3 regions of the Nonomuraea sp. NPDC048826 genome follow, and region 3 is predicted to be linked to each of the others. Evidence: riboswitches for the same ligand, from Rfam matches in the RefSeq annotation. Region 3 holds a riboswitch; each other region holds the start of a gene.
The links. Region 3 has a riboswitch for cyclic di-AMP ahead of ACGFI7_RS29750 (D-alanyl-D-alanine carboxypeptidase family protein). Riboswitches for the same ligand answer to the same signal wherever they lie in the genome.

Region 1: linked by a shared signal. The riboswitch ahead of ACGFI7_RS21670 (coiled-coil domain-containing protein) and the one ahead of ACGFI7_RS29750 (D-alanyl-D-alanine carboxypeptidase family protein) in region 3 are both predicted to bind cyclic di-AMP.
Region 2: linked by a shared signal. The riboswitch ahead of ACGFI7_RS24305 (C40 family peptidase) and the one ahead of ACGFI7_RS29750 (D-alanyl-D-alanine carboxypeptidase family protein) in region 3 are both predicted to bind cyclic di-AMP.

The regions. Positions count from the first base shown of each region.
Region 1 is NZ_JBICUQ010000005.1:719,596-727,141, reverse strand. It holds gene ACGFI7_RS21700 (uridine kinase) at 1-482, shown strand, start outside; gene ACGFI7_RS21695 (LLM class flavin-dependent oxidoreductase) at 524-1,414, shown strand; gene ACGFI7_RS21690 (TrpB-like pyridoxal phosphate-dependent enzyme) at 1,457-2,767, shown strand; gene ACGFI7_RS21685 (50S ribosomal protein bL37) at 2,810-2,887, opposite strand; gene ACGFI7_RS21680 (DeoR/GlpR family DNA-binding transcription regulator) at 3,040-3,819, shown strand; gene galT (galactose-1-phosphate uridylyltransferase) at 3,816-4,898, shown strand; cyclic di-AMP (ydaO/yuaA leader) riboswitch at 4,964-5,103, shown strand; gene ACGFI7_RS21670 (coiled-coil domain-containing protein) at 5,109-6,074, shown strand; gene ACGFI7_RS21665 (DUF2716 domain-containing protein) at 6,291-7,546, shown strand, end outside.
Region 2 is NZ_JBICUQ010000006.1:541,771-549,316, forward strand. It holds gene ACGFI7_RS24285 (Lsr2 family protein) at 88-420, opposite strand; gene ACGFI7_RS24290 (RDD family protein) at 934-1,422, opposite strand; gene ACGFI7_RS24295 (RDD family protein) at 1,531-2,703, opposite strand; gene ACGFI7_RS24300 (amino-acid N-acetyltransferase) at 2,909-3,466, opposite strand; cyclic di-AMP (ydaO/yuaA leader) riboswitch at 3,754-3,906, shown strand; gene ACGFI7_RS24305 (C40 family peptidase) at 3,914-4,900, shown strand; gene ACGFI7_RS24310 (LuxR family transcriptional regulator) at 4,916-5,128, opposite strand; gene ACGFI7_RS24315 (cytochrome P450) at 5,320-6,501, shown strand; gene lysX (bifunctional lysylphosphatidylglycerol synthetase/lysine--tRNA ligase LysX) at 6,498-7,546, opposite strand, start outside.
Region 3 is NZ_JBICUQ010000008.1:444,798-452,343, forward strand. It holds gene ACGFI7_RS29735 (glycoside hydrolase family 43 protein) at 1-785, opposite strand, end outside; gene ACGFI7_RS29740 (hypothetical protein) at 986-1,432, shown strand; gene ACGFI7_RS29745 (DUF3817 domain-containing protein) at 1,438-1,656, shown strand; cyclic di-AMP (ydaO/yuaA leader) riboswitch at 1,743-1,874, shown strand; gene ACGFI7_RS29750 (D-alanyl-D-alanine carboxypeptidase family protein) at 1,886-2,791, shown strand; gene ACGFI7_RS29755 (DoxX family protein) at 2,875-3,249, shown strand; gene ACGFI7_RS29760 (VOC family protein) at 3,332-3,739, shown strand; gene ACGFI7_RS29765 (YdeI family protein) at 3,736-4,308, shown strand; gene ACGFI7_RS29770 (LacI family DNA-binding transcriptional regulator) at 4,269-5,270, opposite strand; gene ACGFI7_RS29775 (VOC family protein) at 5,348-5,734, opposite strand; gene ACGFI7_RS29780 (RidA family protein) at 5,763-6,152, opposite strand; gene ACGFI7_RS29785 (hypothetical protein) at 6,206-6,607, opposite strand; gene ACGFI7_RS29790 (multicopper oxidase domain-containing protein) at 6,740-7,546, shown strand, end outside.

The DNA of each region.
Region 1 (7,546 bases), on a different contig from region 3:
CCGCGCCGCTGCGGGTGCGGGGGCGGGAGGTGCTGCGGGTGTCGGCCGGTGACTTCCTGCGGCCGGCGTCGCTGCGGCTGGAGTTCGGGCGGACGGATCCGGACGTGTTCTACGACGAGTGGCTCGACGTCGGGGCGTTGCGGCGTGAGGTGCTGGAGCCGCTGGGGCCCGGGCGGACGGGGAAGGTGCTGCCCGCGCTGTGGGACAGCGGGGCCGACCGGGCCTACCGGGTGCCGTACCGGACGTTGCCGGCCGGCGGGGTGTTGCTGCTCGACGGCACGCTGCTGCTGGGGCGGGGGTTGCCGGTCGAGCTGGCCGTGCACGTGTGGCTCTCGCCGGGGGCATTGGAGCGCCGTACGCCCGAGGACGAGCGGTGGCGGTTGCCGGCGTACGAGAGGTACGAGCGCGAAGTGCGGCCGAGGGAGGCCGCGGACGTGGTGGTGAGGGCGGATCACCCGGATCGGCTCGCGGTCGAGGCGTAGTCAGCCCGAGTCCAGGGTCAGGGCGTGGGTAAGTGGGCGGTATGAGCGATTATGGGCGTCCGCTGGAGTTCGGGTACTTCCTGGTGCCGTATGCCGATGATCCGCTGGTGGAGTACGCGCGGCTGGCCGACCGGCTGGGGCTGGATCTGGTCGGCGTGCAGGATCACCCCTACCAGCGGCGCTACGTCGAGACGTGGACGCTGCTGAGCGTGATCGCCACGGCCACCGAGCGGGTGCGGGTGTTCCCGGACGTGGCGAGCCTGCCGATGCGCCGGCCCGCGGTGCTCGCCAAGGCGGCGGCCAGCCTCGACCTGCTCAGCGGCGGCCGGGTGGAGCTGGGGCTGGGCGCCGGGGCGTTCTGGGACGCGATCGAGGCGTACGGGGGGACGCGGCGCACGCCGGGGCAGGCGATCGGCGCGCTGGAGGAGGCCGTCGCGGTCGTCAGGGCGATCTGGAGCGGCGAGGGCAACCAGCGCTTCGACGGGGAGCACTACCGGCTGGCCGGGGCGCAGGCGGGGCCGAAGCCCGCGCACCCGATGGAGATCTGGCTCGGGGTGGGCGGGCCGCGGGCGCTGGCGCTCACCGGCAGGGCGGCCGACGGGTGGCTGCCGTCCTCGTCGTGGGCGCCGCCCGAACGGCTGCCGGAGCTGCAGGCGCGCATCGACGAGTCCGCGGAGAAGGCGGGCCGGCGGCCCCGGGACGCGCGCAGGCTCTACAACGTCAACGGCACCATCACCGGCGGCGCGAGCGAGGGCTTTCTCAAGGGTCCGGCCGGGCAGTGGGTGGACGAGCTGACGGACCTGGCGGTGGCCTACGGCATGGACACGTTCATCCTGTGGCCGGAGGGCGACCAGCGGGAGCAGCTGACCAGGTTCGCCGAGGAGGTCGTGCCGGAGGTCCGCCGCCAGGTCGCGGCCGAGCGAGGCGCCTGACAGGGCTGGATTCGGGACCGGCGGCGGGAGCAGACTGGGACGATGATCCCGAGCAACTGGTACAACATCGTTCCCGATCTGCCCGTCCCGCCGCCTCCGCCGCTGCACCCGGCGACGCGGCAGCCGATCGGGCCCGATGACCTGGCGCCGCTGTTCCCGATGGAGCTCATCCGTCAGGAGGTCAGCCAGGAGCGGTACGTCCCCATCCCGCAGGAGGTGCTGGACGTCTACCGGCTGTGGCGGCCGACGCCGCTGATGCGCGCCCGCAACTTGGAGCGGTCCCTGGGCACCCCGGCGCGCATCTACTACAAGTACGAGGGCGTCTCCCCGGCCGGCTCGCACAAGCCGAACACCGCCGTCCCGCAGGCGTTCTACAACGCCCAGGAGGGCGTGCGCAGGCTCACCACCGAGACGGGCGCCGGTCAGTGGGGCAGTTCGCTGGCCTTCGCCTGCGCCCAGTTCGGCCTCGAGTGCGAGATCTGGATGGTGCGCGCCTCGTACGACCAGAAACCGTACCGTTCGGCGCTGATGCGGGTGTACGGGGCGAGCGTGCACGCGAGCCCGTCATCCGTGACGCAGTCCGGCAGCAAGGTGCTGGCCGAGCACCCCGACTCCCCCGGCAGCCTGGGCATCGCGATCAGCGAGGCGGTCGAGGCGGCCGCGTCGGCCGACGACACCAGGTACGCGCTCGGATCTGTGCTCAACCACGTGCTCATGCACCAGACGGTGATCGGTGAGGAGGCGCTGGGGCAGCTGGAGGAGATGCCGGACGTCATCGTCGGCTGCACCGGCGGCGGCTCGAACTTCGCCGGCCTGGTCTTCCCCTTCCTGCGCGAGAAGCTGGCCGGGAAGATCGACCCGGTCATCCGGGCCGTGGAGCCGGCGGCGTGCCCGTCGTTCACACGCGGCCGTTACGCGTACGACTTCGGCGACACGGCGGGGCTCACCCCGCTGATGAAGATGCACACGCTGGGCCACGACTTCGTGCCGGACCCGATCCACGCGGGCGGGCTGCGCTATCACGGCATGTCGCCGCTGCTGTCGCACATGTACGAGCTGGGCATGTTCGAGGCGGTCACCCGGTCGCAGAAGGAGTGCTTCGAGGCGGGGGTGCGCTTCGCCAGGACCGAGGGCATCCTGCCCGCTCCGGAGCCGACGCACGCGCTGGCCGAGACCATCGCCGAGGCGCTGCGCTGCAAGGAGACCGGGGAGGAGAAGGTGATCCTGACCGCGCTGTGCGGGCACGGCCACTTCGACCTGGCCGCGTACGAACGCTACCTGTCGGGTGAGATGGAGGACTTCACGCTGCCGCAGGAGCGCATCGACGAGGCGCTGAGCGGTCTGCCGGTGTGACGAGGACCCGCCGCCCGCGTCGCGGGCGGCGGGCCGGGTCCGTCAGCGCGCGGTGGGGCGCTTGCCGTGGTTGGCCTTCTTCTTCTTGCGTGCCCTGCCCTTACGAGCGCGCCTGGCCATACGCTCTCCTCTCGACGACTCTCGATGTACGGGTACGGGGTCCGACCCAACGTCCCGCGTCAGGCGCCTCCCGGCAAGGCCTCAGGTCAACCTCACAATCCCCAACATATTCGTGTCATAATTTGGTGGAATCTGTTGGAAGGAGCGGGGGCGTGCTCGCACAGCAACGCCAGCAGGCGATCCTCGAACGCGTGCGCAGCAAGGGCGGGGTCCGCGTGGCCGATCTCGTACGCGAGCTCGGCGTCTCCGACATGACCATCCGCCGCGATCTCGAGGTGCTCGCCGATCGCGGACTGCTGGAGAAGGTGCACGGCGGCGCCACCGCCATCGGCCCCGGCTCGACCGAGGAGCCGGGCTTCACCGCCAAGTCGGCCCGCCAGCAGCAGGAGAAGGAGGCCATCGCCCGTCGCGCGGCGCAGCTCGTGCGCCCCGGCACCGCGGTCGCCCTGTCCGCCGGCACCACCACGTGGTCACTGGCCCACCACCTCATCGGCGTGCCCGAGCTCACCGTGATCACCAATTCGGTGCCGGTCGCCGACGTCTTCCACCGCAATCCCCGCGCCGACCGCACGGTCGTGCTGACCGGCGGCGTGCGCACCCCCTCCGACGCCCTCGTGGGCCCCGTCGCCGTCGCCGCGATCCGCCGCCTGCACGTCGACACGCTCTTCCTCGGCGTGCACGGCATGAGCGTGCGCGCCGGGTTCACCACGCCCAACCTGCTGGAGTCCGAGACCGACCGGGAGCTCATCGGCGCCGCGCACCGGCTCGTGGTGCCCGCCGACCACACCAAGTGGAACACGGTCGGCATCAGCACCATCGCCGAGCTGTCGGAGGCCGACGTGGTCATCAGCGACGCGGGGCTGCCGGAAGAGGCGCGCAGGGAGCTGGCCGACAGGGCCGGAGAGTTGATCATCGCGGAGGGGGCGGCGTGAAGCGCACCATCACCCATCTGGCCGACGGCCGGGAGCTCATCTACTTCGACCGGAGCGACGGCGCCGACCGCGGCGCCGTCGACCGGCGGCCGCTCGATCCGCGGCCGGTGGCGTCGGAGCTGCGCTACGACCCGCTGACCGAGGAGTGGATCGCGATGGCGGGCCACCGGCAGACCCGGACGTTCCTGCCGCCGGCCGACGAGTGCCCGCTGTGCCCGTCGTCGGACACACGGGCGTCGGAGATCCCGGCGTACGACTACGACGTGGTCGTGTTCGAGAACCGCTTCCCCTCCTTCTCCGGAAATCTCGGGACTTATGCGGATGTCGGTGGGTTGAGCGAGGTCCGGCCGGGGGTGGGACGATGTGAGGTGGTGTGTTTCACCTCACAGCACGACTCCTCGTTCTCCCGGCTCTCCGACGACCAGGTGGAGCTGGTCATGGAGGCCTGGGCCGACCGTACGGCCGAACTGTCCGCGGTGGAGGGCGTCGAGCAGGTCTTCTGCTTCGAGAACCGGGGCGAGGAGATCGGCATCACGCTGTTCCACCCCCACGGGCAGATCTACGCGTACCCGTACGTGACGCCCCGCACCAAGCTGCAACTCGGCGCGGCCCGGCGGTACGCGGAGCGGCGGCCGGGGCGCAACCTTTACGCCGACGTGCTGGAGGCGGAGCGGAAGGCGGAGATCCGGGTGGTGGCGGCCAACGAGCTGTGGACGGCGTTCGTGCCGGCCGCCGCGCGCTGGCCGTTCGAGGTGCACGTCTACCCGCATCGCCAGGTGCCGGACCTGGCCGCGCTGTCGGAGGCCGAGCGGGCCGCGTTCGCGCCGCTCTACACCTCGGTGCTGCGGGCCCTGGACGGGCTGTTCGGGGTGCCGATGCCGTACATCTCGGCCTGGCACCAGGCGCCGGTCCGGCAGGACCGTGAGCTGGCCTACCTCCACCTGGAGCTGTTCAGCATCAGGCGGGCCCCGGGCAAGCTGAAGTATCTGGCAGGATCGGAGTCGGCCATGGGCGCGTTCGTCAACGACGTGCTCCCCGAGGAAGCCGCCAGCATGCTTCGATCACAGGTAGATCACTAAAGGATTTCTGTTTGGGTCGCATTACCCGTGATCTACCACTAATATGCCTTCGAGCACGGCCGTAACCGTGCGTCACGCCTAATCCCGGGCGAGTGCCCGGGAGCCGGGGACCCAACCGCACTTGGGGTGAATCCACTTCGGTGGTAGGGAACTGCTCCCGTGCCCGAACCCGTCAGCTAACCCGGCAGGCAGAGGGAGAGGACCCAGTACGTGGCGGCAGCGTCCCCCGCGCACCATGCCATCGGTTTCATCACCGCCGCGGCGGTGGCTTTCATCCCCGTCCTGACCGCGCCCGCGGCAGCGGACCCCAAGCCCAGCGAGCAGCAGCTCCGCAAGGAGCTGAAGCAGCTCAACGCGAAGGTCGACAAGCTGATCGAGCGCTACAACCTCAAGCGCGTCGAGCTGGCCGAGGCCCGCAAGGCGGCGCAGGCCGCCGAGGAGCGGCTGGCCACGGCCGAGAAGGCGCTCGACACCGCCGAGCAGCGGGTCGCCGACCTGGCCAGGCTGCAGTACCAGAACGGCGGCGGCATGCGGCTGCCCAGCCTGATGACGCTGCCCGACGGCCGCGGCGCTGCCCTGCTGGAGCAGCTCACGGCCGAGCAGCAGGCGATGGTCGCCAAGGTGGCGGCGGCCCGCGACGAGAAGAAGAAGGCGGTCGACGAGGCGGCCAAGCTGGCCAAGGAGATCGAGGCCGACGCCGCCGAGGTGACCGACCAGCGCGAAGACGCCGAGGACGTCATCAAGGACATCCAGGGCAAGCTGGAGGACCTGGTGCCGTTCGCCACCGGCCGCCGTTCCGACGGCAGCTGGGCGCCGCAGCTCCCGTCCGGCTCCGACAACATCACGCCGCGCACCCGGCTGATGAAGACGGAGCTGGCGAAGAACTTCGCCCTGCCGTTCAGCGTGGGCTGCTTCCGCGCCGGCTCCAGCGGAGAGCATCCACTGGGCCGGGCCTGCGACTTCATGATGAGCACCGGCGGTTCGATGCCGACGGCGGGCAACGCGGCACTCGGCGACCGCATCGCCGAGTGGGCCCTCAGCAACCGCGCCAAACTGGGCGTGAAGTACGTGATCTGGAAGCAGCGCATCAACCACGGCTCGGGCTGGAGCGGCATGTCCAACCGCGGCAGCATCACCGAGAACCACTTCGACCACGTCCACATCTCGATGCACTGAAAGCAGCCGGTGAGCTTCTCGGGATCGGCGACCGAGAGGCCAGTACCGCGCGGCACGTCGAGACCACGGCTGCCCCTGTCCCGGCGGCTCCGTCGACGCCATCGGCGCACTGCGTGCCTTGGGCCGCGCGGACGCGCCACCCCGTTCGTGCCGCGCCATGGGTTGCTGAAACAGGAGATAGTGCCTCTGAGTGATCAGAACTGAGAGGCAGACGACGTGGCTGAGGTGGCCGAGAGCCTGCTGGCTGTCTACGAGAGCCAGTTACGCGGCATCGTTCCGCGGGACACGCCGTGGGGAGCCGTGGTCGAGCGGGACGGGTCGCTGGTCCGCACGCACTACGGCACCCACGGAACCGTCGACCACGCCGGTCCGGTCGGCGACGACCTGGCGGAGTCGATCCGTCGGCAGCAGGCCCTCTTCGCCGCGCGCCACGAGCCGGTCGAGTGGAAGGTCTACGCCCACGACTCCCCGTTGCTCGGCGCGTCGCTGCGGGCCGCGGGGTTCGTCCCGGGGCCGATGCGCGCCGTCCTCGCGGCCGGCATCGCGGACGTCCCGTCGGCCGAAGCCCTCCGGCCGGGCATGCGCGTACGATACGAAAGCTACGGAGAACTCGAGCGACTGCTCCGCAAGGCCGCGGCCGCGCCCGAGCAGCGGCGGCCGCTCTCGGAGATGGTGGCCGACGGGATGGCCCGCAGGACGGGATCGGAGATGAAGATCCTGGTGCTGGAGCACGAGGGGCGGATCCTGGACGCGCTCTGGATCGAGCACGTGGGCGACACCGACTTCGCGGCCGTCGGAGGCATCACCGGCCCCCGGCCCGAACTGCTCCAAGCCGCGGCCGCCTGGGCCGAAGGGCGTGATCTACGCGGGTTCCGGCCCCGTACGCCGCGCTATCTCGTCGCCGAAGCACCCGACTCGCTGGTGCCCGCTTACCTCACCACGGGCTTCCATGAGATCACCCGGGTGAGCACCTACCGCTGGGCGCCCGCGGGCGAGCCGGCCAGGGAGCGGGCCACCATGCAGCTCCTGTCCGAACCCGAGCATGACGAGATCTGGAAGCGGTTCGAGACCCGGTTCGAGGTGACCTACGAGACCGCCGATCGCGGCATCGTCGAGCCTCCTGCCTCCGCAACCTGGTATCTCGGCGCCATCGAACGTTCGGACGATCCGGTGCTGGCCGAGGTGGAAGGGATCATCGCGCGCGGTGTACGTGCGGTCGCTCGACCTGGGGACCGGCTTTACCGTCTCAAGTGGTTCATCAGCGGCTCCCGCACGGATCCACTCCGTGCCGGTGGGCCCGGGCAGCCATACTGGGTGGGTTACGCCTACCTGGTCGACGAACACGTCGTCCAGGTCACCGAGGACCTCAGGATGGGCACGTTCGGCAACTGGAGCGAAGCCTCCCTGTGCGTCTTCGGCGAGGAGCTCCTGGCGTACGTGGACGAAGACCTGACCGCGCTTCTCGGCATCGT
Region 2 (7,546 bases), on a different contig from region 3:
GAGATTCGCCCTCACGATCATGCGCTTATGGCGGTCGCCGGGGTCCTTAGGCGAGCGGCATAAGCGCATGGTCGACCACGACTCTCTTTAGTGAGCCGCTTCGTACTTCTCGACGACGGTGGAGGCGATCCGGCCTCGCTCGCTGACGGGCAGACCGTGAGCCTTGGCCCACTGCCTGATCTCGGCGCTCTTCTCGCGGCTCATCGCCCGCTGCCCACCCCGGCCTCGACGGCGCGTGGTGACGGCCCCTGCCCTGCGAGCGTGCTGCACGAAAGGCGAGAGGGCGTCCCTCAGCTTCTTGGCGTTAACGTCGCTGAGGTCAATCTCATAGGAAGCGCCGTCAATAGCGAAGCTGACCGTCTCATTGGCCTCGCCCCCATCGAGGTCATCGATGAGAATCTCCTGGATCTGCTTGGCCATCTACGCAATCCTTTCCGGAGCATTGTTTCATTCGCTCGCCCAAACATATACCCGGAAAGACGTTAAGACAATTCAGCTCAGCAACGATTCCGCTGAGTCGTCGATCAGTTGCTCTTCTCGGCCTGATCCTGCCGGTTTGGCCGCCGCCCGGGACCCTCCGCGCGCACCAACTTCACGACCCCAAAGATGAAGGCTCCCCCCACCACGACCGGCGGGATGAGCGCCGACAATACCTCTCCGACAACTTCCATTCGTCCTCGCCTCCACAGCGGACGGGGGGTTTCCTGGCGCTTTATACACGCGCGGCGCGGCGGGACACGGCTTGACCGGCCCGATGTCGCCGTGGCCGGCGACCTTCGCACCGCTGACCATAGCGGCACACAGATGCCCATAGCCTGGCAGGGGCATCAACATCCGGCAACCCGGACGCCCCATAGCCTAATGCCAGTCTCTCCAGGTCCCTTACCGGATCTCCCTCAAGTTTCCTGAAAAGCGTGCCGTGACGGGCGTCGCTCAGGAATGATCTTTAACGACCAGCGTCCCGGCCAGCCTGTCATGGGGCCCACGCTGCAGCGGCTTGTCCATCAGGATGAGCAGGCCCACCGCGAACACGAACATTCCGGCCAGCACATTGAGCACCGGAATCCCCATCACGACGGCCGGCGCCGGATAGCCCAGGACCCGTTTCCACGCCTCACGCGGCCCGAGCCGGGCGGGCTTCACCCGAATGCGCATGATCGCCTTGCCGAACGTGCGCCCGCCTCGGGAAAGAGTGACCCAGTCGTAGACCGTATAACCGAGCCCCACGAACACCCATGCGAACACGCCGGGCAATCGGCCCTCGAAGAGCCCCAGCAGCCCGACAGTCCGGAAGATACCCCACAGCGCAATGAACAGAATGTAATAGAACACCCCGAAGACGAGCGCTTCAATGAGCCGGGCGACGAGCCGTTCCCACCATTCCGCGGGCACCGGATCGGCCCGTGGCGGCGTCGCGCCCATAACCTCACCTCGCCCCATCAGTGACCCGACCGTTCCCATTCTGGTACGAGGCACACACGAAAACAGGGGCCGGTGGATCACCGGCCCCTGTTTTCCGCGCTGCCCGGGTTACTTGATCTTCACCACGACGGTGCCGGCGAACTTGTCGGCGAACGTCTGCTGCAGCGGCTTGTCCCACAGGTGGGAAACGGAGTTGAGCACGACCGCGAGCCAGCCCACGAAGAAGCCGATGATCGGAACGATCCCCAGGACATAGCCGCCCCAGGTGACCGCCGCCCGCTTCAGCGCCAGGCCGTTGGGCAGCCCGCCCGGCGGCAGCGCCTGCCCCACGGGCACGACCTTGATCCCCATGACCATCTTGCCGAGCGTCTGCCCGTTCGCCTTGGTCATGAAGTACTCGTAGGCCACGTAGATGCCGCCGACCACCAGCCAGAACAGCAGACCGGCGAGGAACGACGTGAGGAAGCCCGACGAGACGCCCGTCGCGGAGTTGTACGAGACGAACAGCAGGCTGTAGAGGATGAAGTTCGCCACCCAGTAGACGATGCCGAACAGCACGAAGTCGATGAGCCGGGCCACCAGCCGCTGCCACCACTCCGCCAGCGGCGCCGGGGCGCCCGGCGGCTGCACGCCGACCGGCTGACCGTACTGCTGCCCGTAGCCCGGCTGGCCGTAGCCCGGCTGGCCGTACTGCGACTGCTGGCCGTAGCCCTGCTGTCCGTATTGGGGCTGCTGACCATAACCCTGCTGCCCGTACTGCTGCTGGCCGTAGCCCTGCTGGCCCGACGTGGGCTGCTGGCCGTACTGCTGCCCGTAGCCCGGCTGGGACTCGGGCTGCTGGCCGTAGCCCTGCTGGCCCGACGTGGGCTGCTGACCGTAACCCTGCTGCCCATAGCCCTGCTGCCCGTAGCCCTGCTGACCCGAGGCGGGCTGCTGGCCGTACTGCGGCTGCTGGCCGTAGCCCGGCTGGGACTGCGGCTGCTGACCGTACTGCTGACCGTAGTCAGGCTGGGACGGGCCCTGCTGGCCGTACTGCGGCTGCTGACCGTAGCCCGGCTGGGACTGCGGCTGCTGACCGTACTGCTGGCCGTAGTCAGGCTGGGAGGAGCCCTGCTGGCCGTAGCCCTGCTGACCGTAGTCAGGCTGCTGGCCGTAGCCCGGCTGGGACGCGCCCTGCTGGCCGTAGCCCTGCTGACCCGGCTGCCCGTACTGCTGCTGGCCGTACTGCTGCTGCTGGCCGTACTGGCCCTGGCCGTAAGGGTCGTCGGCCCGATAGCCCACGACCGTCGCGTCGGGATCCTCGCCTTGGGGGCGTCCCGGGTTATGCCCGTATCCAGGATGATTCTCGCCGGATTCATCCTGCGGATACGGCGGCTGTCCGGTGCTCACCGTGTCACCTCGCTTCGCGTGCGCATGTGGCACGTGTCAGGGCACATGCCTGTCCTGGACAACGTATCGACATGGGTATCAACAATCACCTTTTCTGTCAGTCAAGATCCGTATCACCCGAGGTCAGGTGAAGCAACATCCTGGTGTTGCCCAGGGTGTTCGGCTTGACGTGTTCCAGGTCCAGGAACTCGGCCACGCCCTCGTCGTACGAGGCCAGGAGTTCCGCGTAGACCTCGGGCGAGACAGGGGTGCCCTGGATCTCACGGAATCCGTGCCTCGCGAAGAAGTCGACCTCGAACGTGAGGCAGAATACGCGCCTTAGCCCGAGTTCTTTCGCCGTGGCGATGAGAGCGGTGACGATGCGGTGTCCGATCGCCAGCCCGCGCGCCTCCGGGTGCACCGCGACGGTGCGGATCTCCGCCAGGTCCTCCCAGAGCACGTGCAGCGCGCCGCAGCCCACGACCCTGCCGTCGCGCTCGGCGACCCAGAACTCCTGCACGTCTTCGTACAGGGTGACGGCGGCCTTCTCCAGCAGTCGCGGACCGGCTCCCGCATAGGTGTCGACCAGCAGTTTGATGGCCTTGACATCGGGAGTCCGGGCACGCCGGACCAGGACCTCCGTCTCGGGTAGGGGACGTTCCGCGACCTGCTCCATGGCTATCCAGCGTACCGATTGCGATTACGGCTCACCCCTAACCCCGGACTTCCGTCCAACTTGTAACGTCTCGTGACCGATGGGACGACGCAGGCCGTTATAGGTTTCCTCCAGGTTCACGCCCGGATCGAGCTAGGGCAAAGACGACATAAAGTCTTTGCTGGACGCGGGTCCGCGAGATCACCTTGTGACCTGTCGGTTGTGAAACCTCTACAGACTCGGCAGTTCCGGTTGAGCAGGAACCCGGGGTGCATTAGTGTCCAGCGTCGATGTCCCCGTGCATGTCGCACGGAGACGCGCCCAATCCCCGCAAGGGGAGCCGGGGACCCGTCGGCGGCGTTCCAGCAGCGCCACCAGGGGTGAATCCGAGCAGCTCGCTCGGTAGGGCTGCTCCGGCCCGAACCCGTCAGCTAACTCGGTCGGCGCCAACGGAAGGAGCTTTGATTGGTGAAGCGCACGCGCGATCGCAGGATGGCCATCGCGGGCGCCGCCCTCGCCGCCCTGGTGCTCGCCGTCTCCGCCGGTCCCGCCGCCGCCGACCCCGAACCCTCGCTCAAGGAGCTCTCCGAGAAGGTGGAGAAGATGCACCTGGAGATCGAGACGCTCACCGAGCAGTACAACGGCCAGCGCGAGAAGCTCAAGACCGCCCAGAAGGCCGTCGAGAACGCCAAGAAGAGACTCGCCGACAGCGAGGCCGACCTGTCCGCCAAGAAGACCAAGGCGACCCTGCTCGTCGAGGCCGAGTACATGTCCGGCGGCCTCAACCGCACGCTCAATTTCGCCGGCAGCGGCGACCCCGACACCTACCTCGACCGCGCGGCCACCACCTACGCCCTGCGCCAGCAGCAGGCCGAGGAAGTGCTCAAGCTCACCAAGGCCATGAACGCCGCCGAGCGCGCCAGGGCCGGCGCCGAGAAGCGCATCGCCGAGGTCAACGAGATCGTCGAGGACCTCGGCGCCAAGCGCGAGCGGATCTCCGGACTCGTCACCAAGGTCGAGAGCCGGCTGTTCCAGCGCGCGCTCGGCGAGGCCGGACGGCCCGGCACCCGGGCCGTCAAGGTCAACCTCCCCATCGCCGGCGACGGCAAGGCCGCCCAGGCCGCCCGCTGGGCGCTCACCCAGCAGCTCAAGCCGTACGTCTGGGGCGCGGAAGGCCCCAACGGCTACGACTGCTCCGGCCTGGTCATGGCCGCCTACCAGCGCGTCGGCATCTCGCTGCCGCACTACACCGGCGACCAGTGGACCGCGGGCAGGCACATCTCACGTGAGGAGCTGCGCCCCGGCGACCTGGTCTTCTTCTACAGCGACCTGCACCACGTGGGCATCTACCTCGGCGGCGGCATGATGGTGCACGCTCCGCAGACCGGTGACGTCGTCCGCATCGCCTCGATCGCCCGGCGCCCCTACGCCGGCGCGGTGCGCATCGCCGACTGACCGCCCGGCGGCGGGTCAGATCAGCTGGCGGCGCGCCGCCCAGGCCACGGCCTCGATGGCCGTGGCCACGCCGATCCGGTCGCAGATCCCCCTCAGTCTTCGGCGCACCGTACGGCCGCTGCAATCAAGGCGCCGCCCCACGCGGTCGACCGTGACGCCTCTGGCGAGCTCCGCCAGCAACGCCAAATCTGCATGGCTCAGTTCGACGTTTTCACTGAGCACATCCATCTGGAGCCCTCCCCCACCAACAGCACTACTCGGTGACGTCCCGGCCCGAGCAAATGGCTGCTCGTCCCGGACTACGTAAACGCATCCAGGAAAGACCGTCAAGCACGAGATCTGCCGCACTTGACGACAGCCATTGACATGATCCGATGTACATGAAGTACTCGCCATATGTCGGCACATTTCGCGGCACAATGATCGATCACAACGCCTCTGACAGCGCGCCGACGCCCGCCTCGTCAGCCGGCGACCTGCTGGGTTTCGATCCGCACGACGACGGGTTCCTGCGTGACCCGTATTCCACCTACGGGAAACTTCCACGGCCGTGCTACCGGACGCGCGGCGGGCTGCTCGTCGCCACCTCCCACGAGCTGTGCTCGGCCATCCTGCGCGACCCCCGGTTCGGCCACGGCCCCACTCCGGCGGGCGGACCGGACGAGCCGGTCCGGTCGTTCCTCATGATGGACCCGCCCGACCACACCCGCATGCGCGGGCTCGTCAGCAGAGCGTTCACGCCCGGCATGGTGCGGCGGCTGCGCCCGCGCATCGAGGCGATCACCGCGGACCTGATCGCCGCGCTGCCCGACGAGGCCGACCTGGTCCGCGACTTCGCCTACCCGCTGCCGGTCATGGTGATCAGCGAGATGCTGGGGGTGCCGCCCGAGGACCATGAACGGTTCCGCGGCTGGAGCCAGACCCTGGCCCGCAGCCTCGACCCGATCGTCAGCGACGAGCTGGCCGAACGCACCCAGCGCGACCGGCGCGAGTTCCACGACTACTTCCAGGGCCTCATCGCGCTGCGGCGCGCGCGGCCCGCCGACGACCTGCTCAGCGCGCTCGTCCAGGTCTCGGAGCTGACCGAGCGCGAGCTGCTGGCCACGTGCGTGCTGCTGCTCGTGGCCGGGCACGAGACGACCGTCAACCTCATCGCCAACGGCGTGCTCAACCTGGTCAGGCACGGAGTGCTGCGGGAGGCGGCCGAGCGGCCCAGGGAGGTCGTCGAGGAGGTGCTCAGGTATGACCCGCCGGTCCAGCTCACGGCGCGCACCGCGCTGGCGGACGCCGAGCTGGACGGTGTCATGGTGCCCGCGGGCACCATGACGATGGCGCTGGTGGGCGCGGCCAACCGCGACCCGGCCGTCTTCCCCGACCCGGACCGGTTCGACGTGGGGCGGGCGCCGGGCCGGCATCTGGCGTTCGGCCTCGGCATCCACTTCTGCCTGGGCGCGCCGCTGGCCAGGCTGGAGGGCGAGGTGGCGCTGGCCGCGCTGGCCGGAACGGCGCCGGACCTGGAGCTTGCCGACCCGGATCCCCCGTACAGGGAGAACCTGGTGCTGCGCGGGCTCGCCCGGCTGCCGGTCCGGCTCAACCGTTAACGGGTGGGTTTGACCAGCGGGAACAGGATGGTCTCGCGGATGTTCTTGCCGGTGAAGGCCATGATCATCCGGTCGATGCCGGCGCCCATGCCGCCCGTCGGGGGCATGCCGTACTCAAGAGCCTGCAGGAAGTCCTCGTCGAGCTGCATGGCCTCGACGTCGCCGCCGGCGGCGAGGAGGGACTGCGCCTCCAGCCGGCCGCGCTGGTCGAGCGGGTCGATCAGCTCGGAGTAGGCGGTGCCGAGCTCGGTGCCGAAGCCGATGAGGTCCCACTTCTCGGTCAGCAGCGGGTCGTCGCGGTGGATGCGGGCCAGCGGTGAGGTCTCCACCGGGTAGTCCATCACGAACGTCGGCTGGATCAGGGTGTGCTCGACGAGCTCCTCGAACAGCTCCTGGACGAGCTTGCCCTGGCCCCACTTCGGGTCCCACTGGACGTCGTGCTTGTCGGCCAGGGCGCGGACGCGCTCCAGCGGGGTCTCGGTGGTGACCTCCTCGCCCACGGCGCCGGACACCAGGTCGTAGAGCTTGATCCGGGGCCACTCGGGCAGCCCGAGGTCGACCTCGACGCCGTCGTGGACGACCACGGTGGTGTCGAGCGCGGCCACCACGGCCTTCTGGTACATGCGCTGGGTGAGGTCGGCCATGTCGTGGTAGTCGAGGTAGGTGCCGTAGGCCTCGAGCATGGTGAACTCGGGGTTGTGCGTGGAGTCGGCGCCTTCGTTGCGGAAGTTGCGGTTGACCTCGAAGACCTTCTCCAGACCGCCGACCACGAGCCGCTTGAGGTAGAGCTCGATCGCGATGCGGAGGTAGAGCTCCATGTCGTAGGCGTTGATGTGGGTCACGAAGGGCCGGGCCGCCGCGCCGCCGTGGATGGGCTGCAGCATGGGCGTCTCGACCTCGAGGTAGCCCTCCTCGTGCCAGAACTCGCGCACCGCGCGCACGGTGGCGCTGCGGATGCGGGCCATCTTGCGGGCGTCGTCGTTGACGATGAGGTCGACGTAGCGCTGGCGGACCCGCGCCTCGGGGTCGGTCAGGCCGACGTGCT
Region 3 (7,546 bases):
CTCGTGTTGGACTTGACCAGGATCGGCGCCTCGATGCCGCCCCCCTGGCGCAGCGGGCCGGTGTAGGTGGTGAAGCTGCGCGGGGTCAGCGTGGCGGAGCGTGCCCCGTACAGGTTCCCGTCGTCCATGTTCTTGTAGTAGAGGTACGCGGTCCCGCCGTCGACGAGGACGGTGGCGTCGAGCACGTTCGGCCCGGGGTCGAAGAACACCTGGGGCGCGCTGACGGTCCGGAAGTCGCCGGTGTAGTTGACCATGAACACGTCGCGGCCGCCGTCGCGGGCCGAGTAGACGATGCCGTACTGGCCGCGGGCCTGGTCCCAGAACGCCTCCGGCGCCCAGGTGTGGGTGGCCATGGTGTGCATCCTGAGCCGGCGGTAGTCGGTGAACGAGGTCAGGTCACGCGAGTCCCACACGTGGATGTACTGGTTGTTCTGGGAGAAGTCGGTGCCCTTGAGGTCGGTGGCCAGCACCACGAAGGTGCCGTCCTGCTTGCGCAGGATGTACGGGTCGCGCAGGCCGCCGGTGCCGGCCGTGGGGGTGACCACGGGGTTGTTCTGGTTGAGCGGGGTCCAGTTCAGGCCGTCAGGGCTGACCGCCAGGTGCAGGCCGTAGTCGGCGCCCTGCTGGGTGGGCGACTCGGTGAAGTAGCCCATGACGTACGCGTCGTAGGCGGCGGCCGACGCGGCGGGCGGGATCGCGACCAGCCAGCCCAGGGCGAGCAGGACGGCGACGGCCGGCGCCGCGGCCCTGCGGAGACGGCGGCGCGGAGAGGGGGGAGTGTTCATCGAAGGCGTGGGCCTCTCATGCGAGATGCAGTGTTAGCGCTAACATTTTGCTGCGGTTTCGCTCCTTCCGTGACCTTGTGGAGGGATGTGTGCCAAGTGTTAACGCCAACACAACACCCGTCAAGAGGACTTGTGAAGGAGCCCGACCTTCAGGGCATCTGAAGCTTGCGCTAGGCTTCAGTCACCCTGAAGGTTGGAGGATGAATGTGAGGGATCACGTCCTGCTGTCCGTGCACGTCCTGGCGGCCATCGTGTTCGTCGGGGGCTCGGCCGTGGCGGCGAGCCTGTTTCCCCGGTACGCCCCGGTGACCGGACCGTCCGGCGGGGACGAGCGCAACCCGGCCGTGGCCGCCGCCCTGCACCGCGTCACCCGCGGCTACAGCCTTCTCGGGCTGCTGGTGCCCGCCGCCGGGATCGTCATGGCCCTGCTGCAGGGCCGGATGGGGGAGCTCTGGATCACGCTCTCGATGGTGCTCACCGGCGTCGCGGCCGTCCTGCTCGCCACCCAGATCCACCCGCGCCAGCGTGACGCGCTGCGTGACCCGGACGACGGGAGCCGCCTGCGCGCGCTGTCCATGCTGGCCGGGCTCTACAACGTGGTCTGGGCGGTCGTGGTGGTCCTGATGGTCGTCCGGCCGGGAGCGTGACGCCGGTGACCCTCCTGCGGATCGGGGCCGTCGCCGAGGCTCTCACCCTGGCGGTCCTGCTCGTCAACCTCGTCACCGTGCACGCCGAGACGATCACCTCGCTCGTCGGTCCGCTGCACGGCGCGGCCTATGTCCTGGTCATCTGCGCGGCGGCGCCGGGCGCCCGGATGCTGGCGTGCATCCCGGTGGTCGGCGGGCTGCTCGCCCTGCACAAGGCGGTTTGAGGCTCGAAATCCCATTTGTAGCTTTTGTCGGATTGCATTACCTTGAGGCATCATTTGCCCAGACCGTGCGTTGCCCTCCCCCGGGGAGCGCACGGCCGCCGAGTCCGTTCGCGGAGCCGGGGACCCATCCCTTGGGGTGAATCGGCGCAGCACGCGCCGTAGGGCACTTCCACGCCCGAACCCGTCAGCTAACCCGGTAGGCGGCATGGAAGCGAGGAGCAATCCCCTCATGCACGTCACCCACCGGCTGAGCGGCCCGCTGCTCGGCCTCGCCGTCGCCGCCGGGGTCGCCACCGCCGGCACCACCGCAGGCACCACCGCCGCCCAGGCCGCCCCGGCCGTGAGCGCGGCCGCCGTCGGCACCCGCGCGGCCGACACCCCTGCGGTCCTGGCCCAGGCCGCCTACCTCGTCGACGCCGGCACCGGCGAGGTCCGCTTCAGCAAGGAGGCCGACCAGCGCAGGCCGGTGGCCAGCCTCACCAAGATGATGACCGCGTACGTCGTGCTCCAGCGGGCCGCGCCCACCGACAAGGTGGAGGTCAGCGCCGCCGACGTCCGCTACGCCGCCGGCGGCGGCGCGGCCGTCGCCTACCTGCGCGCCGGCGACACGCTCACCGTCGAGGACCTGCTGTACGGGCTCATGCTGCCCTCCGGCGCCGACGCCGCGCACGCGCTCGCCCGCGCGTACGGGCCGGGCGTCGACGCGTTCGTGACCGAGATGAACGCCACCGCCCGCCGGCTCGGCATGAACGACACGGCGTACGTCAACGCCGACGGCATGCCCTACGGCGGCGGCGGTCACTCCACCGCCCGTGACCAGGCCCGCCTCGCCCAGGCGCTGCTGGAGAACCCCACGCTGGCCAAGGTCACCTCGACCCGCTACCACACCCTCCCGGCCACCTCCGAGCACGGCGCGTACTCCTGGAGCAACACCAACCGCCTGCTCGGCAGCCCCGGCGCGCTCGGCGTCAAGACCGGCTTCACCCGCGCCGCCGGCTACACGCTCGCCTTCGCCGCCGAGCGGGGCGGCAGCCGCCTGGTCGGCGTCCTGCTCGGCGAGACCAGCTCCAGCCGCCGCTTCCAGACCGCCGAGGCCCTGCTCGACTGGGCCGGCAGCACCGCGGCCCAGCGGTAGCCGGACAGGGTGGCGGACCGGCCAGGCCCGGCACCCTCTACAGTCCTGTCTGACCTTCGTCTCACGCTGGAACAGGACCCCTCATGGACTTGGCATTGTGGATCGTCGCGGGCCTGCTGGCCGCCGCCTTCGGCGTGGCCGGCCTGATGAAGCTGATCCAGCCCAAGGAGGCGCTCGCGGCCGTCGGCCTGGCCTGGACGGAGGACTTCCCGGCGGGCGCGGTCAAGGGCATCGGCGCCCTGGAGGTGCTGGCGGCGCTCGGGCTGATCCTCCCGGCCACGTTCGGCGTCGCCCCGGTCCTGACGCCGCTGGCGGCCGCGGGCCTGGTCGCCGTCATGGTCGGCGCCGCGGTCACGCACGGCCGGCGCAAGGAGTATCCGGCGATCGCCGTCAACGTGGTGCTGCTCCTGCTGGCCGCCTTCGTGGCCTGGGGACGGTTCGGGCCGTACGCCTTCTGACGAGAGCCCCGGTCGGATCCGTTGAGGAACCGCATGTTCCTCAACGGGTCCTAAGGTGGTGATCAGACGAAAGGAGCGGCACATGCTGCGAGGACCCGCCACCATCAACATCTGGGCCGACGACCTGGAGGCGGCGAAGAACTGGTACGCCGAACTGCTGGGCGTCGAGCCGTACTTCGAGCGTCCCGGCAACGGGCAGCCGGCCGCCTACTACGAGTTCAGGATCGGCGACCGCCAGACCGAACTCGGCCTGATCGACCGCGCGTACGCCCCGCCGCAGGCCGCGAAGGAGCCCGGCGGAGCGCTGCTGCACTGGCACGTCGACGACGTCGAGGGCGCGCTCGACCGGCTGCTCGCCATGGGCGCGACCCCGTACGAGCCGCTCACCGAGCGGGGGCCCGGCTTCGTCACCGCGTCCGTGGTCGACCCGTTCGGCAACGTCCTCGGCATCATGTACAACCGCCACTACCTGGAGGTCCTGGGCGGATGATGCACTTCGCGGACGCCGCCGCGTGGGAGGCGTGGCTGGCCGAACACCACGAGGACGAGGGCGGGGCCTGGCTGCTGATCGCCAAGAAGGGGTCGCGGGTCGAGGCGCCGACCATCGGCGAGGCCCTGGACGTGGCGCTCTGCTACGGCTGGATCGACAGCCACCGCAAGTCGTACGACCAGCACTGCTTCCTGCAGCGCTACTCGCGCCGCCGCAAGGGCAGCCCCTGGTCGCGGGTGAACGTCGAGCGGGTGGAAGCGCTGACCGCCGCCGGCCGGATGCGCCCGCCAGGGCTGGCCGAGGTCGCCGCGGCCCGCGCCGACGGCCGATGGGACGCCGCCTACGCCGCGCAGCGCGAGGTCACCGTCCCGGACGACCTGGCCGAGGCGCTGGCCGCCGAGCCGGAGGCCGCCGCCCGCTTCGAGTCGCTCGGCAAGACCGCCCGCTATCAGGTGATCCTGCCGCTGCTGAAGGCCAGGACCCCGGCCGGGCGGGCGGCCCGGCTGCGCAAGGCGGTCGACGGCCTGCTTCAGGACGCCGTGGAGACGCGCTCCACCAGATCGGGCTGAAAGACCACGTGCCGGTGCTCGTGGCCCTCAGGGCTGTTGGCCTCCTCCAGCAGCATCAGGGCCGCGGTGCGGCCGAGCTGCCGGCGCGGCTGCCTGATCGACGACAGCGGCACGGCGGCCGCCGCCGCGAAGTCGATGTCGTCGTACCCGAGGATCGCCACGTCGGCGGGGACCCGCAGGCCGCGCTGCGTCAGCTCCTGCAGCACGCCCATCGCCACCAGGTCGTTGGCGCAGAACACGGCGGTGGGCCGCTCCTCGCGGGGCAGGTCGGCGAGCTCCTGGCCGGCCGCGCGGCCGGTGGCGACGGTGAGGTCCGGCAGCGGGATCACGGTCAGCGCGGCGTCGCGGCCCAGCTCCGCGGCCAGGCCGTCGTGGCGGTCGCGCACCTGGCGGACCGCGAACGGCCCGCCGGCGAAGGCGATCCGCCGGTGACCCCGCTCCACCAGGTGACGGCCGGCCAGCCGGCCGCCGAGCACGTCGTCCACCGAGACGGCGCAGCCGTAGGAGTGCCGGGAGGAGTTGTCGAACGTCACCACCGGGATGCCACGGGAGATCAGCCCGCCCAGCCGCTCCCGCTGGCCCGAGGCGTTGACCGGGGTGATCAGCACGCCCAGCGGGCGCTCCTCCTCGAACATCCGCAGCAGCCGCGCCTCCCGGGCGGCGTCCTTGCTGCTGTTGACCACCATCACGTTGACGTCCACGTCCTGCGCGGCGGTCTCGACCCCGCCCAGCACGTCGATGAAGAACGGGTTGGTCAGGTCGAGCGCGACCACCGCGATCGTCGTGCTGCGCCCCGCACGCAACTGCCGGGCCGAGCCGTTGCGGACATAGCCCAGCTGCGCCACCGCCGCCTCCACCCGCAGGCGGGTCTCGCGGGAGACCATCTCGGGACGGTTGAGCACGTTGCTCACGGTGCCGACGGAGACCCCGGCCAGTCGGGCGACATCTTTGATGCTCGGCATCGTTCCTCGGTCATGAAGAGCTGCGGCGATCAAACCGTACCAAGGCTACGAGCGCCGCTCACCCGGGGAAACCGGCCTCAGCGCGGATCCCGCCGCAGCGGATGCTCCGGCGGGACCTCCACCAGCACGATCCGGTGGCCGTCGGGGTCGGCGATCCAGAGCTCGACCAGCCCCCACGGCTCCCGCCTGGCCTCGCGCAGCACGGTGACCCCCGCCTCCCGCAGCCGCTCCTCCTCCCGGCGCACGTCACGGACCTGCAACCACAGCTCCATCCGCGCCCCGGCCGGGCCGTCGGCACGCCCGGACAGCTCCAGGAACCCCTGGCCCAGGAAGAAGACCACGCCGGGATGGTCCGGCGGCCCGAACTCCCGGTAAACCGCCAGGCCGAGTGTCCCGGCGTAGAAACGGCGGCTGCGCTCCAGGTCACCGGGACGCACCAGCACACGGCTGCTCAGCACCTCCATGCCGGGACCGTTCCCCGCAGCCGCGCGTTCAGCCACGCGGCAGGCGCGCGTCCACCTCGATCTCGATCTTCATGCGCGGGTCGGCGAGCCCGCACACCAGCATCGTGGCCGCCGGGCGGACCTCGCCGAACCGGCTGCGCAGCACCGGCCAGCAGGGCTCGAAGTCCTCCCGGTCGGGCAGCAGATAGCGCACCCTGACCACGTCCGCGAACCCGCACCCCGCCTCGGCCAGCGCCGCGCCGATGTTGGCCAGGCACTGTTCGGCCTGCTCCACCACGTCGTCGGAGATCGTCATGGTGGCGTAGTCGTAGCCGGTCGTCCCCGACACGTGCACCCGGTCGCCGTCCACCACGGCGCGGGCGTAACCGATCTGCTCCTCGAAGGTCGAACCGCTGAGAATGGCACGTCGTTCCGTCATGCGCCGCACGATAGGGGATCGGCCGCCGGCCCGCTCCGCGGGGTCGCCCGCGCTCACGCCACCTTGGCGGACGGCGCCTTCCACGTGTTGCACGAGCCGGGCTTGCCCGTCTTGTAGCCCTGCCTGGCCCAGTACACCCGGCTGGCCGTCTTGCCGTCACTCTTGTCGAACCTGGCGTAGGCCTTCGGACGGCTGGACGCCAGGAAGGCCGGCCAGTCCTTGACGGTCTTGCCCAGGCTCTTCACGGACACGGCCTGCAGGCACTCCGACTGGAGGGCGTAGCGGCGGTTCTGCTCCTTCATCGTCTTCTCGGAGCCGTCGTTCTGCAGCGCCCACCAGGCCTGGCCGTTGCCGGTCTGGCCGGTGACGACGCCGCTCCACGTCCGGGTGATCGAGGAAAGGATCTTGTCGTCCTTCTCCCTGAAGGCCACCTCCACCGGGCGGAAGTCCACCATGATCCAGTTTCCGATAAGGGACCTTGGTCCCACATCGGATGACCTTCGGCCCCGGCCCGGCCGCGCCGCCGGGCCGTACGGTGGTCCCGTCCGTCGCGTTCCCGCGCTGGTCACGACATGGAGGTGCCGGCGGTGAACCCCGTCGAGGTACGCATCGAGTCAGCCCCGTCCAGTACGCCGCCGCGCCCCCGCGCGTCCTGGCACCTGCGGGCGAACGCGATCGTGGTCGGCTGGCTGGGCCTGACCGTCGCCGTCGCGCCGCTGGGCGACGTGCTGCCGGCGCCGCGCTGGCTGCTGATCCACGTGTTCCTGCTCGGCGCCGTGTCCACCGCCATCCTCATCTGGAGCGAGCACTTCGCCGTCGCGCTGCTGCGGACCAGGAACCCCTCCCGGACGGGCAGCCTCGCCCGGCTCGCCCTGCTCAACGCCGCCACGCTCGCGATCCTGTACGGGGTCGCCGCCGGGCCCTGGCAGCTCGCCGCGACCGGCGCCGGCGTGGTGGTGGCGGTGGTGCTGTGGCACGCGTACGTCCTGGTCGCGCTGCTGCGCCGGGCCCTGCCCGGCAGGTTCGGGCACGTCATCGGCTGGTACGTGAGCGCGGCCGGCGCGCTGGCGGCCGGTGGCGTGCTCGGCGGCCTGCTGGCCGCGCACACCGTGGGCGGCGCGGCGCACGAGCGCATGCACGCCGCGCACGCCGAGGTGAACCTGCTCGGCTGGGTGGGGCTGACCGTGCTCGGCACCTTGTTCACCCTCTGGCCGACCGTGCTGCGCACCCGCATGCCGGACCGGACGCGCCGCGCCTCCCGGATCGGGCTCCGGCTGGCCGCCCCCGGCCTGGCGGTGGCCACGACCGGGCTGCTGGCCGGCTGGCGGTGGGCCGCGCTCGCCGGGCTGGCCGCCTACGCGGCCGGGACTGCCGCCGCGCTGGCGCCCCTGGCC